Regions from separate parts of the Undibacterium sp. SXout7W genome, predicted to be linked through region 2. Evidence: predicted binding sites of a transcription regulator. Region 2 holds the regulator's gene; the other holds the start of a gene.
What was found. Region 2 encodes sigma-54, which starts transcription at its own class of promoters, with help from an activator protein. Its sites were predicted from a motif close to TGGCANGNAANCTGCTTT; they were not measured.
Positions count from the first base shown of each region.

Region 1 (8,217 bases), on a different contig from region 2:
TTTCCCAAACGATTTTGCCTGTTTTAGGATCCATCGCGCGCAAAGCACCGATGTAGTCATCATGCAATGTCTTGATGGTAAAGCCCGCACCCAGATAAGCACCGCCCTTTTTGTAAGTGACTGGCTCATTGTGGATTTCCATGCCCCATTCATTGGCAGGCACATAGAACAGATTGGTCTTAGGGCTATATGCCATTGGCATCTGGTTTTTACCACCGAGGAAAGACGGAACAGCAAAGACCGTCGAGCCTGTTTTTCCATCACCTTTTGTCGGATCGCCAGGACGATTGGCATCAACAAAATTAGGACGACCAGTTTTCAAATCAATACTGGTTGCCCAGGTAATTTTCTTCACGAATGGGAAGGCATTTTCCAGCTTACCTGTCGTTGCATCGATCACGTAGAAGAAACCGTTACGGTCGGCTTTTCCGCCCAGACGTTTTCCACCCATGTCAAAAGTGACAAACTCATTCACGCCGTCATAATCCCAGCCATCGTGCGGCGTTGTCTGATAATGCCATTTGATCTGGCCAGTCGCCACATCGATCGCCACAGTGGAAGAGGAGTAGAGGTTGTCACCAGGACGCAAATGGCTGTTCCATGGAGAAGGGTTGCCAGTACCGAAGTAGGCCAGACCAGTTTTTGCATCAAATGTACCGCCCAGCCAGGTTGCTGCACCACCCGTTTTCCACAAGTCACCAGGCCAGGTTTTATTGGTCGTGCCAGAAATACCGATTTCTGTTTTTTTGCCGTCTTTATCGAATTTATAGCCCATGTGGCCTTCGACTGTAGGACGCACCCATACCAATTGTCCTGTGCGTGGGTCGCGGGCTTCAACGCGGCCAACGACACCAAATTCACCACCGGATACACCTGTCAGCAAGAGACCTTTGGCGATCAGCGGCGCAGCAGTGTTAGAGTAGCCAGCTGCATAGTCGTCCACTTTTTCTTTCCAGACGACGTTACCTGTATCCTGATCCAAAGCGATTAATTGGGCATCCAGCGTGCTGAAGATGACCAGATTGTCATACAGGGCAGCACCACGGTTTACCACATCGCAGCAAGGCATGATGCCTTCAGGAAGACGATGTTCGTACTTCCATAATTTGGCACCGGTCTTCATATCCAGAGCGAAAATACGTGAGTAGGAACCTGTGACAAACATTTTTCCGTTATGGATTAATGGTTGTGATTCTTGTCCACGCTGTTTTTCACCACCAAAAGAAAATGACCATGCCGGTACTAACTTGGAAACGGTTTTGGTATTGATCTGTGTCAGCGCAGAATAACGTTGACCCTCAGTACCCATACCGTAAGATAAAACGTCATTGCCAGATTTTGCGTCATTCGCAATCATCGCATCCGTGACACCTGCGGCATGTGCCGTCATGGCTCCGGAAAGCGTGCTTAGAATCAGTGTCCCTAATATTTTCTTGTACATATGCTGCTCCTATTTTATTGGTGGCTCTATGAGTCATTTTTTTGAGGGTACTGTCTTGATCAGATCAACCCCTGCGCTTAACTACGCAATCTGCGTGCCATCTTTTTTCTGCGTTAATCATGCTGAAAAGGGCGAAAAAAGACGGTTTTTCAGAATAAATGTTGCGTCAAAAATGGGCAGTGTTTCAAAACATGACAGATGCCGATGAAACACCTGATACCTTGTTTTCTCTGTTTCTACAGGAGATACATTCCAATCCTGAAAAGCAAAGAAGCCGCGTGATAGCGGCTTCTGTATGACGATGCGTGTATTGATGAGCGTGTTGTTAGGAGCTTATGAGTAAGATTGAAATAGCTTAGTTGTTATCTGCGGCCCGGCAGAAAAAATTTTTCCAATAATAAATTTTCTTCTTCATCACACATGTCAGAGCAAGTCAGGAAACGTCTTTTGATAGCGTCGTCAAAAGAACTGATTTCCTCATCCACGTTGACATCGGTATCGACATTCATTTCAATATGAGCGATATCAATTTTCAGGTTCGTATCTTTCCAGTATGACAGCTGCTCAGACGTCATGAAGAAAGGAGTGTCACCTATTTCTCCGACATAAATACTGTCTGGACCGAGATGCAGTTCATGCTGCTGATAGCACATAGGCAAACTACCTTCTTCAACTGTGCCAGACATCAATAGAATCAATGGTCCGTATTGATTCTTGAGGCTCATGAGCAGAGATATGGCGTCTTCTGTAGCAACGATGTTGTTGATGGTGTTCATTATCATCTCAGTATCCAGAAAAAAACCGCAGAGCCGGTAAGGAGCCGGGTCTGCGGTCAGTCAGTGCATTACTTTGTCAGCAACAAAGTTGAATCAGAAGAATCCGAGAGCATTCGGGCTATAGCTGACCAGCAGATTTTTAGTTTGTTGGTAGTGATCCAGCATCATCTTATGATTTTCACGGCCGATACCAGACTGCTTGTAGCCACCAAATGCTGCGTGAGCAGGATACAGGTGATAGCAGTTAGTCCAGACACGACCAGCCTGTATGCCACGACCTACGCGGAAAGCGCGGGAGCCATCACGAGTCCACAAGCCAGCGCCAAGGCCGTACAACGTATCATTGGCAATTTCCAGTGCTTCGGCTTCATCTTTGAAGGTGGTGACAGACACGACTGGGCCAAAGATTTCTTCCTGGAAGATGCGCATCTTGTTATTGCCTTCAAAAATAGTCGGCTGAACATAGTAGCCGCCTTCGAAGTCGCCACCCAGTTGCTGACGAGCGCCACCAATACGTAATGTAGCGCCTTCTTGCTTGCCGATATCCATGTAGGACAGGATTTTTTCGAGCTGTTCCTGAGATGCTTGCGCACCGATCATGGTTGAGCTGTCGAGTGGATTGCCTTGTTTGATGGCGGCAACACGCTTGACTGCACGCTCCATGAAACGCTCGTAAATCGATTCTTGAATCAATACGCGGGAAGGGCAGGTACAGACTTCACCTTGGTTCAACGCGAACATCGCAAAGCCTTCGAGACACTTATCAAAGAATGCATCGTCCTGATCCATCACATCTGCAAAGAAAATGTTTGGTGATTTTCCACCCAGTTCCAGCGTGACTGGAATCAGATTTTGCGCTGCGTATTGCATGATCAGACGACCAGTGCCGGTTTCGCCTGTGAAGGCGATTTTGGCGATACGCTTGCTGGACGCTAGTGGCTTGCCTGCTTCCAGACCAAAGCCATTGATAACATTCAATACACCTGCTGGCAACAGATCTTTGATGATATCAATCAACACCATGATCGATGCTGGTGTTTGTTCAGCTGGTTTCAGCACGATACAGTTGCCGGCAGCCAATGCTGGCGCCATCTTCCATACCGCCATCAGAATCGGGAAATTCCACGGAATAATCTGACCAACAACGCCGAGTGGCTCATGGAAATGATAAGCGTAAGTTTCGGAGTCGATCTGAGCAACAGAACCTTCCTGCGCACGGATGCAACCGGCAAAGTAACGGAAATGATCAATCGCCAGCGGAATATCTGCGGCCATGGTTTCGCGGATAGGCTTACCGTTATCGATTGTTTCTGCAGTAGCGATAGTGACCAGGTTGGCTTCGATACGATCAGCGATCTTATTCAGGATATTCGCGCGTTCTGCCTGTGATGTCTTACCCCAGCTTGCCTTAGCTGCATGAGCTGCATCCAGTGCCAGTTCTACGTCTTCTGCAGTAGAGCGGGCCACTTCGCAAAATACTTTGCCATTGATAGGGCTGACGTTTTCAAAATACGCACCCTTTACCGGAGCAACAAACTGGCCGCCAATAAAGTTGTCGTAGCGTTGCGCAAAAGGATTTTTCACGCCGAGGAAGTCTGTTGAGGTAGTGATGATAGTTCTCCTGTTTAAGTTGGCTCAGGCATGTTTGCCATCGCTATGGTTTTTTAATTACGTTGATCTGTTCATCTGTTGCATCAGTATTCTGAGCACAACAGCTATTGAGCAATCTGTGTGCCATGTCGCTTAAGGTGCGGTGGAAGCGACTTTGCCAGCACCAGCTTGTCTATGAAAACCTGACATTGAAGCTGCCAAAAGTAGCTGTTCCAGGAACTTTTGCTGACACTGTATTTTTTTCGAACAGGTGGCGTAAAAAGTGTTCCAAATTGTGTCACTTATATTTTTTGGAAATGAAAATGATCAAAAAATATATTTTCTGTCATACCAGATGCCGCATCCTTCAGCATGAAGTTTGTGGCTGTTGATCGGATGACGACGGAACGAGCAAGTGGGGAAGGTGTGTCGAGGCTGAAGGCAAAATTCAGAAGCAGCACCAGATGAATGCCGGATCAATTTCGATTGAGTTTCAGATGAATGGCATGGCTTTTGCGTATTAGCCAACAAGGTAAATTCATTCTTTCTCTTCATAAAAGTATAAAAACATGACAACAGACACCATTCGTACTGAACATCTTACGTTCATGCCTTCTGATGATTTCATCAACAATGCCACTGTTTCCGGGATGCCTGCTTATTCCGCATTGTGTGCCGAGGCTGCGCAGGATTACCAGGGATTCTGGAACCGCCTGGCAAAAGAAAATCTGCTCTGGAAACAGGAATTCACAACAACATTGAACGAATCCGAAGCGCCATTTTATAAATGGTTTGAAGATGGATTGCTCAATGTCAGCTACAACTGTCTTGACCGTAACCTGAATAATGGCAATGCAGATAAAGCGGCGATTATTTTTGAGGCGGATGGCGGAGAAGTGACCAATGTCAGTTATCGCGAATTGCATCAGAAAGTCTGTCGCTTCGCTAATGGATTGAAATCACTTGGTGTGCAAAAAGGTGATCGTGTTGTCATTTATATGCCGATGTCCGTAGAAGGCATCGTCGCCATGCAGGCTTGTGCCCGTATCGGTGCGATTCATTCCGTTGTCTTTGGTGGATTCAGCGCCAAGTCGGTACAGGAGCGCATTGTGGATGCCGGTGCAGTGGTGGTGGTGACTGCCGATCAGCAAGTGCGTGGGGGTAAATCTTTACCACTGAAGTCGATTGTGGATGAGGCATTAGCTATGGGCGCTTGCGACGCTGTGCGCCATGTAGTCGTGTATCAACGCACTGGTACTGATGTTGCGATGGTCAGTGGTCGGGATATCCTGATGCAGGATTTGGTCCGTGATCAGGATGCCATTTGTGAACCGGAATGGGTAAGTGCTGAGCATCCATTATTTATTCTCTACACATCAGGTTCTACTGGTACGCCAAAAGGCGTGCAACATTCTTCCGGTGGCTATTTGCTGTGGGCCATGCTGACGATGAAGTGGAGCTTTGATATCAAACCAACGGATATTTTCTGGTGTACTGCGGATATCGGTTGGGTGACTGGTCATAGTTATATCGCTTATGGTCCGCTGGCAGTAGGCGCGACCGAGATTGTTTTTGAAGGTGTTCCTACATATCCGGACGCAGGACGCTTCTGGAGCATGATACAAAAGCACAAGGCAACAATTTTTTACACAGCACCGACTGCGATTCGCTCGCTGATCAAGGCTGCTGATCTCGATCCTGTATTCCATCCAAGCCACTACGACTTGTCCAGTTTACGTTTGCTGGGCTCAGTCGGTGAGCCTATTAATCCGGAAGCGTGGATGTGGTTCTATAAAAATATTGGCCGTGAGCGTTGCCCGATTGTGGATACGTTCTGGCAGACAGAAACAGGCGGTCACATGATCACGCCATTGCCAGGAGCAACGCCGATGGTGCCGGGTTCCTGCACGTTACCGTTGCCGGGCATTATGGCAGCGATTGTCGATGAAACCGGTCATGAATTACCGAATGGACAAGGTGGTTTGCTGGCAGTAACCCGGCCATGGCCATCAATGATCAGAACGATCTGGAACGATCCTGAGCGTTATAAGAAAAGTTATTTTCCGGAAGAACTCGGCGGTAAGGTTTATCTGGCTGGCGATGGCGCGGTTCGTCATGCAGAGACAGGCTATTTTACGATCACAGGGCGTATTGACGATGTCCTGAATGTGTCTGGTCATCGGATGGGAACGATGGAGATTGAATCCGCGCTGGTTGCACACCCGTTGGTGGCAGAAGCTGCCGTGGTAGGTAAACCAGATGACACGACTGGTGAATCCATTTGTGCTTTTGTTGTGTTGAAACAGGCGCGACCTGTCGGTGATGATGCGAAAAAACTCGCGCAGGAATTACGCAACTGGGTTGGCAAAGAAATTGGTCCGATTGCCAAACCTAAGGAAATCCGGTTTGGCGATAATTTACCAAAAACCCGTTCCGGAAAGATTATGCGACGTTTGTTGCGTTTGCTGGCGAAGGGAGAAAGCATTACGCAAGATATTTCTACACTGGAAAATCCAGCGATTCTGGAGCAATTGAGTCAGGCGCAATAAATTTCATCCAGCCTGGCGCTGTGCCTTTTTTATTGATTGATGCAGATATTCAGTGCTTTTTCTGGAGTCTGCTTTTAACGGGAGTTGTCATGTTTAGTCATCAGATCATTGTTGATCGTTTACTCAAACGCAGATATGTTGCGGCTATTTTGGCAGCATTGCCGATTCTTTCTGTGGCTGCACCGTTTGCTTATGTTCCGAATGAAGGTACGGGTACGGTCACAGTGATTGATACCGCTGATGACAGCGTCGTAGCGGAAATACCCGCAGGCAAGAAACCACGTGGCTTAGCTGCAGGTAGCGATCAGCACTGGCTCTACGTCAGCGATCAGCCAAATAACAGCCTGCAATTGATTGACATGCGTACTCGTACCAAAGCACACAGTATTCCATTAGGTGAATCTCCGGAAGGGGTGTCCATTTCAACGGATGGGCGTTGGGTTGTGGCTGCTGTGGAAGAAAAAAATGAGGTCGCGATCACTGATACCCGTATAAATAAGCTGGCATTTACTATTCCAGTCAAAGGGAAAAATCCTGAACATGCGGTTTTCAGCCCTGATGGTCGTTTGATTTTTGTTAGCGCAGAAGAAGGGGATGCTATCGATATCATCGATTTTTCCAGCCGCAAACAAGTTGCTCAGGTGCCAGTCGGTGCACGACCACGTGGTATCGGTTTTTTGCCGGACAGCAGCCGTGCGTATGTTGCTACCGAAAACAGTAGTGAAGTCTATGTGATTGATACACGTGATTTTTCCATCATGACAAAAATCAAGGCAGGTGTGCGTGCCAATGGCGTTGCTGTACACCCGGATGGCAGCAAAGTGTACATATCCAATGGAGGCGCTGCGAGTGTTTCTGTGATTGATACAACAAATAACCAGATTGTTGCGACCGTTGCCGTTGGTCAGCGGCCATGGAATATGGCACTGACACCAGACGGTAAAAAATTGTATGTTGCTAATGGCCGTTCCAATAGCGTATCCGTCATCGATACGCAACTAAACACCAGGCTGCGTGACGTTGCTGTCGGCAAATTGCCCTGGGGTGTTGTCATCAAGTAGTGACTACATAGCGTCTGGCACTCAAAAGAAGATCAAAAGCAGATCAAGAGTGGCGTGCTAACAAATGATATTAAGTAACTGACTTGAAGTGGCGCTGTGAAGTAAGCGATATGAACAAAGTCAGATGAAGTAATACATAAAACATAGAAAATAAGAGACAAACAATGAAAAATCTTTCCCAAGCTATGCCACCGATGTTGCCATGTGCGTTTGCTGTCGCAGTTGCGCTGAGCATGTCACTCGCCCAGGCACAAACACAAACTGATGCACAATCACCGTCGATTTCATCGACGGTATTACCTCAGGTAGTTGTCAGTGCCAATCGTTCGGCACAGAGTCGATTTGATGCGGCAGCGGCGATTGATGTGGTGCAGATTGATAGCTTCAGTGCCACTACGCCATTAGTGAATTTATCCGAATTACTGTCAGCTGTTCCGGGTGTCCAAGTCAGAAATCGTGAGAATTATGCACAGGATTTGCAGGTTTCCGTACGTGGATTTGGCACACGTTCTACGTTTGGTGTTCGTGGTGTCAGGATATTGGTTGATGGAATTCCGGCAACGATGCCTGATGGTCAAGGGCAGGCGGCCACTGCCAGTCTGACGGCTGCATCGCGTATCGAGGTTTTGCGTGGACCAATGGCGCAGATGTATGGTAACGCTGCTGGTGGCGTCGTTCAGGTGTTTACCCGGAATCCGCCACGTGCGGGCGAAGCAACGACAGGCATGGTCAGTGTCGGGGCGGGATCAGATGGACAGCGTCAGACAGGCGCCGCATTTGCTGCGGGTAACGATACGATA
Region 1 covers NZ_JBMPPF010000010.1:125,453-133,669, reverse strand. Annotated here, with positions in the region: gene ACO0LB_RS11575 (PQQ-dependent methanol/ethanol family dehydrogenase) at 1-1,441, opposite strand, end outside; gene ACO0LB_RS11570 (DUF779 domain-containing protein) at 1,804-2,217, opposite strand; gene adh (aldehyde dehydrogenase) at 2,311-3,831, opposite strand; gene acs (acetate--CoA ligase) at 4,377-6,356, shown strand; gene ACO0LB_RS11555 (beta-propeller fold lactonase family protein) at 6,446-7,417, shown strand; gene ACO0LB_RS11550 (TonB-dependent receptor family protein) at 7,582-8,217, shown strand, end outside.
Region 1: a site for sigma-54 is predicted at 3,937-3,954, ahead of adh (aldehyde dehydrogenase). Genes of this name have one in related genera too.

Region 2 (8,217 bases):
GCGCGCGCTTCAGCTTGCGCGGAACACATTACAAATTGAAGCAGATGCACTGCTTGCTTTGCAGCAGCGCCTGAGCAACGGCGATGCTGCAACTTTTACGGATGCCGTCAGGTTGTTGCTGAGTTGCAACGGCAGAGTCGTTGTTTCTGGCATCGGGAAATCCGGTCATATTGCCCGTAAAATCTCAGCCACATTCGCATCCACTGGCACACCGTCCTTCTTTATTCATCCGGCAGAAGCTGCCCACGGTGATCTCGGCATGGTGACGCCGCAAGATGTATTGATTGCGATATCGTATTCTGGCGAAGCATCTGAATTGATGTCCATCCTGCCCATTATCAAACGACTGGGTGTCAAACTGATTGCGATCACCGGCAATCCTCAGTCGAGTCTGGGTAAACTGGCCGACGTCCATCTGAACGTCTACGTTAGCAAAGAAGCATGTCCTTTAAACCTGGCACCGACGGCCAGCACAACCACAACGCTGGCGATGGGCGATGCGCTGGCAGTCGCGGTGCTGGATGCGCGTGGCTTCAGGGAAGAAGACTTTGCGCGGTCACATCCCGGTGGGGCGCTTGGACGCCGCTTACTGACACACGTGCGTGATGTCATGCGTACTGGTGACGCCATCCCTCAAGTAACGCCGGACACCACATTAGTCAACGCCTTACTGGAAATCACCAAAAAAGGTATGGCAATGACTGCCGTAGTCGATGAACAACAACACATCATCGGCGTGTTCACTGATGGTGATTTACGCCGCCTGATGGAGAGTGTCCGTGATTTCACACAAATCAGCATCGCCGACGTCATGCACAAAAATCCGCGCAGCATACGTGCGGAGCAACTCGCTGTAGAGGCGGTAGAAGTGATGGAAACCCATCGCATTAATCAGTTACTGGTCGCTGACGACAGCGGAAAACTGGTTGGCGCTCTGCATATTCATGACCTGACGCGTGCCAAGGTAATCTGATGATGACTGCACAACAACGAGCGGCGCAAGTCCGGCTGATGATTTTTGATGTTGACGGTATCCTGACTGACGGCAGCCTGCAATTCGGGCCGGAAGGCGAAGCATTGAAAACATTCAATGTGCTGGATGGTCAGGGCATCAAGCTATTACAACAGCATGGTGTGGAAACGGCCATCATCAGTGCACGCAATTCCGCTATCGTGACAAAGCGCGCCACAGATCTGGGCATCACGCATATCTGTCAGGGCATTCATGATAAAAAAAATGCTTTTCTGGAATTGATCAATCGTTTATCAATTCCCGCGCAGGCCTGTGGCTTCATCGGTGATGATGTGATCGATTTACCGGTGCTGACACGCGTCGGATTTGCTGCCAGTGTGCCCAATGGCCATCTCGAAGTACGTCAGCGGGTTCATTATGTGACAACCCAATCTGGCGGCAAAGGCGCAGCGCGCGAAGTCTGTGATTTTATCTTGCAGGCACAGGGGAAATACGATCAGGCTCTGGCAGAATTTTTATCATGAAACCACTCTTGACTGCAGATCGTTTCCGCATCTGGCTAGGCGTTGTTTTGCTGGCTGTGGTGGCGCTCGGCAGTTTCTGGATGATGGAAGTATTACGCCGCTCGGGTGAAGACGAACAGAATAAATCCTCGGTGCGCAGTGAGCCGGATTATTATGTGGAAAAATTTAACTTTATCCGCCTGTCCAATAGCAACAATCCCAACTATCACATCACCGGTGACAGACTGATTCATCTGCCGAAATCCGACAGCTTTGAAATTCTGCAACCACGCATCAATAGTTTTGATGAAGAAAAAACGCCTGTTCACATTCGTGCTGACAAGGCTGTCATAGAAGAAAAAAACGCTGAGATCACACCACAACGTGAACATGACGTCGTGCATTTATATGACAACGTCAGCATGGAGCGCCCTGAAAGCCCGAATTCCCATTATTTGCAGTTACAGACAGACTATCTGATGCTATTGCCGGATGACGACATCATCAAGACAGATAAGGCAGTCAATATTCTCACCGCCAATGCAGAAACCAATGCGATAGGTATGCTGGCGAATAACGCCACACAACAAATGCAACTGATGAGCAAAGTACGCGTACGCCTGAAAAAATCTGGCAAAGCGCTCATCCCACAACATTCCAGAGAATAGAAAGAGCACACCATGCGCTTGCAGAATATCTCCCTCTCTGTTGCAGACAAACAAGCTGGTCAACGATACCGGCAACTGCTGAGCATACTCGCCAGCAGTGTTTTGCTGTTCGGCAGTGCCCACGCCGAAAGAGCTGACAGCCTCAAAGAAACCAATATTGAAGCAGAACACTCTATCAGTGATGGTAAAAAAAATATCGTCACCCTGACAGGCGATGTCAAGCTGACACGCGGTACATTGATCGTCAAAGCCGAGCGTGCTGTCGTCACCGAAGCCGCTGACGGCCATCAGCACGCAACGCTCTACGGCAAACCAGGTGCCACTATTACCTTTCGTCAGAAACGCGATGGCGGGCCGGACTTATGGATAGAAGGTGAAGCAGAACGTGCTGAATACGATGAAAAAACTGAGCTGGTCAAATTCATCACCAGAGCCCGTGTCAAATATCTGGAAGGAAAAAAAGTCACCCAGGAACAGGAAGGTGAATTTTTATCTTATGACAGTAAAAACGATGTCTTCATCGGCACTAACTCCAGCAGCGGTCAACAAATTCCGGGCGGTGGTCGTATCAAGCTGACATTGCAACCAAAGCCAGAAAAACAGGTGAACTGAGATGACTGTGAACGACAGTACCCTGATCATTCAAGGCCTGCAAAAACGCTATGGTGCGAGGCAAGTGGTGCGCGATGTATCGCTGCAAGTAAAGAGCGGAGAAGTCGTTGGCCTGCTGGGTCCCAATGGTGCCGGTAAAACCACCTCGTTTTATATGATCGTCGGGCTGGTTCCTTCCGATGCCGGCGAGATACTCATCAATGGCACGGATATTTCTCACCTGCCGATCCACCAGCGCGCCACGCTGGGATTATCATATTTGCCGCAAGAAGCATCGGTATTCCGGAAATTATCTGTCGAAGATAACATTCGTGCGGTACTGGAATTGCAAAAAGACGAGCAAGGAAAATTTTTAAATAGTCGAGAAATCGACCAGCGTCTGAATAATTTGCTGGCTGATTTACAAATCGAAAAAATTCGTGAAAATCAGGCGTTGTCACTTTCCGGAGGCGAACGTCGCCGCGTGGAAATTGCCCGCGCACTGGCAACCAATCCACGTTTTGTGTTGCTGGATGAACCGTTTGCCGGCGTCGATCCGATTGCCGTGATTGAGATTCAACGTATCGTGGGGTTTCTCAAAGAACGTCGTATAGGTGTGCTGATCACTGACCACAATGTGCGTGAAACGCTGGGAATCTGCGATCACGCTTACATCATCAATCAAGGCGCAGTGCTGGCCAGCGGTAAGCCAGATGACATTATTCAAAATGAGTCAGTGCGTCGGGTCTATCTGGGAGAGCATTTCCGCATGTGACGGGAATCATCATGAAACAAAGCCTGCAACTACGTACCTCACAACATCTGGCACTGACGCCACAATTGCAGCAATCCATCCGATTACTGCAATTGTCGACGCTGGAGCTTCATCAGGAACTGGAAACTCTTCTGGTAGAGAATCCTTTGCTTGAACGTGTCGACGATCCACTCGACAACGCCGTACGCCTGCTGGCAGATGGCGCCATTTCCAGCAACAATACGAATGCCGATGCTGGCATGCAAACAACAGGCAATACAGACGAGCACGCGCCTGCTGCAAGTGATGCTGGTGGCGATGCCGATACGGCCCCGATCAATGATGCCGTCAGTGCCAGCGATAACGACTGGAGCTTTGATGACGTGCCTCAGGGCGGGCATTCATCTGAAGAAGACGAAGGCCGTTCACAACTGGAATCTGCTCACACGACACTGCATGAGCATTTACAGGAGCAGATGCGACTGAATCTGCGCGAGCCACGTGATCGGGCGCTGCTTGAACTGATTATCGATGCAATAGATGACAACGGTTATCTGATCGAAACGCTGGAAGAAATTCATGCCAGTTTGCCGCTGGAACTTGGTGTCGAACTGGAAGAACTCTCGTTTGCACTGTCCATGCTGCAAAGTTTTGATCCACCGGGTGTCGGTGCCCGTACACCTGCGGAATGTCTGGCATTGCAGATCAAACGCATGCCCAAAATCGCCTTTGTCACGCGTCGCCTGGCATTGCAGATTGTAGAAACACAACTCACTCTTTTCGCCCAGCGGGATTTCAACAAACTAAAAAAACTTCTCGATTGCGATGACGAAGATTTGCGCGAGGCCCAGACCGTGATACGCCAATGCAAACCACGTCCTGGTGCTGTATTTGCAGAAACGGATTCCGATTTCGTCGTACCCGATGTCATCGTCAAAAAATCAGGCAATGGCTGGCAAGTGTTACTGAATCAGGATGTCATGCCAAAGCTGCGCGTCAGCAGCATGTACGCCAACATCATGAAACAAAATCGTGGTGAAACCGGCATGGGTTCGCAATTGCAGGAGGCACGCTGGCTGATCAAAAATATGCGGCAACGTTTTGATACTATTTTGCGCGTTGCACAAGCGATAGTGGAAAGACAACGCAACTTTTTTACTCACGGTGCTGTTGCCATGCGCCCCCTTGTTTTGCGCGAAATAGCTGATACACTAGGATTACACGAGAGCACTATTTCTCGCGTAACGACTCAGAAATACATGCTGACGCCGCATGGGATGTTTGAGTTGAAGTATTTTTTCGGCAGCCATGTCGCGACGGAAACAGGAGGCGAAGCATCTTCCACCGCGATACGTGCACTCATCAAGCAGTTGATAGGAGCAGAAGACCAGAAAAGCCCACTCTCTGACAGTAAAATTGCAGACATGCTGGGTGAACAGGGCATGGTAATTGCCCGAAGGACAGTTGCCAAATACCGTGAAGCCCTCAAAATACCACCAGTCAGTTTGCGAAAATCTTTGTAAGTAGTCCTTGTAATCACGGTTTGAATTGCTATATATGATTTAGCTCAAAATAATTCCGATGAAATGAGCGCATCGTTATAGCAAGTAACATCACCATAGGAGCACAGTATGAATCTCACCATCAGTGGACATCACGTCGAAGTTACTCCTGCAATTCGTGAATATGTACATACCAAGCTGGAACGCATCCGGCGCCACTTCGACCAAGTCATTGATATTGCCGTTATTCTGACGGTCGATAAGCTCCGGGAGAAAGAAAAACGACATAAAGCGGACATTAACCTGCACATCAGCGGTAAAGATATCCACGTAGAAAGTCTGTCGCATGATCTGTATTCTGCCATTGATACCCTGATCGACAAACTTGATCGTCAGGTGATCAAACACAAAGATAAAATTCAGGACCATCAGCATGATGCCATCAAGCACATTCCTGATCCGGCCTCTGCCTCATAATTTCTGCGGTTAGGGAAGACTTAAAAAGGACGCAATATTGCGTCCTTTTTTGCGATCTCTGCAATCGCGTGACGAGGATGATCGTCAACGTTAGAATGTCTGTCTCTACACTACTCAACGGTATTTTTCATGAGCGAATACGTACACACCTCTATCCGGAACAAAATCGGCTTTATCATGCTGGATCGCCCGAAGGCACTGAACTCCTTATCGCTGGACATGGTACGTACAATCACTGAAAGTCTGTTGCAATGGCGAGACAATGACGAAGTGAATGCTGTCTTCATTTACAGCAGCAGTGAAAAAGCATTTTGCGCCGGTGGTGATATTCGTTTTTTCTACGATGTAGGTACAGCAACCCCGACAGGCGACAGTGCTTTGCTGGAAGATTTTTTCACTGAAGAATATGCGCTGAATCATGTCATTCATTTTTATCCGAAGCCGTATATTGCACTGATGAATGGCGTCGTCATGGGCGGTGGGATGGGTATTGCCCAGGCTGGTTCGGATTGTGGTCTGCGCATTGTGACTGAGCGTACCAAGATGGCGATGCCGGAGGTGAATATCGGTTTATTCCCTGACGTCGGCGGCGGCTATTTTCTGTCGCGCACGCCAGGACAAATTGGCACTTATCTGGGGCTGACGGGTGAAATCATCGGGGCAGCCGATGCGCTGTATGCTGGTCTGGCCGACGTGTTTATTCCGACAGCAGAGTTACCCGCCCTGATGCAACTGCTGGAAACCACCGATAGCACCAATCGCACCGATATCCGCCATACGATCCGCACATTTGCAGCGACATTTGCAGATCAGGCTGCGCCTGCGGACAGCAAACTGGCAGCGCAACGCAACGTGATTGACCAGCACTTCAGTGGCAATCAGGTGCAAGAGATTGCCCGCCGTCTGGAAAACGACAGCAATGCCTTTGGGCAGCAAACCCTGGCAATGATGCAAAAACGTTCTCCGTTGATGATGTGTGTCACGCTGGAACAATTACGTCGCGGTGCGACGTTGTCTGTCGCAGATGATTTGCGTATGGAACGCAATATGGTGCGACATTGCTTCCGTCATGGCGAAGTGCTGGAAGGCGTGCGTGCGCTGGTTGTGGATAAAGACAACACACCACAATGGTCACCCACCTCGCTGGCAGAAGTGACAAGTGAACAAGTTGCAGGTTTTTTCAGCCAGGTCTGGCCAGAGCATGCCCACCCCTTGCGTCATCTGAACTAAATCCAGCAACGCCATCTCACCCTGGAACATAACAAAAAGGGCATGTATTTCGCATACATGCCCTTTTTTTGCTTCCCACGGCCAAAATATACTCCCCTCAGTATATAAAAACACGCCTTATTTTATATTGATGTCGGCCTGTTTTTATCAATTTATGGGGGGAGTATCTGTCTATCTCAGTGATGTGCGCCACCACCAAGATAGGCTGCCTTCACCGCCGGGTCATTTTGCAGGCTCGCTGCCGGACCATGCACTGAGATGCGGCCATTTTCCAGCACGTAACCATAATCAGCGACCGCCAACGCTGCGGCAGCAAACTGCTCCACCAGCAACATCGTCGTACCTTCTTGCTTGAGTCGCTGAATGATACGGAACACCTCGTCTACCAGAATCGGCGCCAGTCCCATCGAAGGCTCATCCAGCAGCACGACGTCAGGATTGAGCATCACAGCGCGCGCCATCGCCAGCATCTGCTGCTCACCGCCGGACAAAGTCCCCGCCAGTTGATGTCGCCGCTCTTTCAGACGAGGAAACAGTTCCATCGCCTTTTGCAGGTCATTCTCAATATCGCCACGCGGACGCGAGCGAGTGAAACGTGGAAACGCGCCCAGTAGCAGATTATCCGTCACCGACATGGTGGCAAATACGCGACGGCCTTCTGGCGAGTGTGCCAGACCAGCGCGTGCAATCCGATGCGAATCCATGCCCGTTACATCCTGCCCTGCCAGCGTGACTTTGCCTTCTTTAGGTTTTAACATGCCGGAAATCGCACGCATTGTCGTGGTTTTTCCAGCGCCGTTAGAACCAATCAACGTCACCACTTTGCCTTTAGGAACATCTAAGGAAATTCCGTGCAACACTTCGACCTTGCCATACGCAGCGTGCAAATTTGAAATAGATAACATGATTTGTCTCCTTAGGCGGTTGCAGTTGCTGCACCAAGTTCATCACTGACACTACCACCCAGATAGGCTTCGATCACTTTCGGATCAGCCTGCACCTCAGCCGGTTTGCCTTCGGCAATCTTCTGACCAAAATCGAGCACAGTCACCGTATCGCAAATCGACATCACCACGTCCATATGATGCTCAATCAGAATAATAGTGATGCCATGTTCACGGATTTTACGGATGATCGCGATTAACTCTTTGATATCCGGAGCGGTCAGACCCGCCGCTGGTTCATCCAGCAACAGCAATTGCGGATTCAATCCCAATGCGCGACCGATTTCGAGCAAACGCTGCTTACCGTAAGGCAAATTACGTGCTTCTTCATTGGCCAGATCTGCCAGGCCGACAAAGTTCAGGATACTTGCCGCACGGGCACGCGCTTCGCGCTCTTCACGCAGATAGCGCGGGCTGTGTATCATCACGTCAAAGACATTGCTACGGAAAGTATTGTGCAACCCCACCAGCACGTTCTCGGTTGCAGTCATTTCACCGAACAATTGCACGTTCTGGAAAGTACGTGCCACACCGCCGAGAGCAATCGCGGATGGCGTTGTACCAGAAATAACGCG
Region 2 covers NZ_JBMPPF010000009.1:110,170-118,386, forward strand. Annotated here, with positions in the region: gene ACO0LB_RS10685 (KpsF/GutQ family sugar-phosphate isomerase) at 1-973, shown strand, start outside; gene ACO0LB_RS10690 (KdsC family phosphatase) at 973-1,497, shown strand; gene lptC (LPS export ABC transporter periplasmic protein LptC) at 1,494-2,144, shown strand; gene lptA (lipopolysaccharide transport periplasmic protein LptA) at 2,157-2,756, shown strand; gene lptB (LPS export ABC transporter ATP-binding protein) at 2,758-3,510, shown strand; gene ACO0LB_RS10710 (RNA polymerase factor sigma-54) at 3,522-5,012, shown strand; gene hpf (ribosome hibernation-promoting factor, HPF/YfiA family) at 5,121-5,468, shown strand; gene ACO0LB_RS10720 (enoyl-CoA hydratase/isomerase family protein) at 5,598-6,698, shown strand; gene ACO0LB_RS10725 (ABC transporter ATP-binding protein) at 6,875-7,603, opposite strand; gene ACO0LB_RS10730 (ABC transporter permease subunit) at 7,615-8,217, opposite strand, start outside.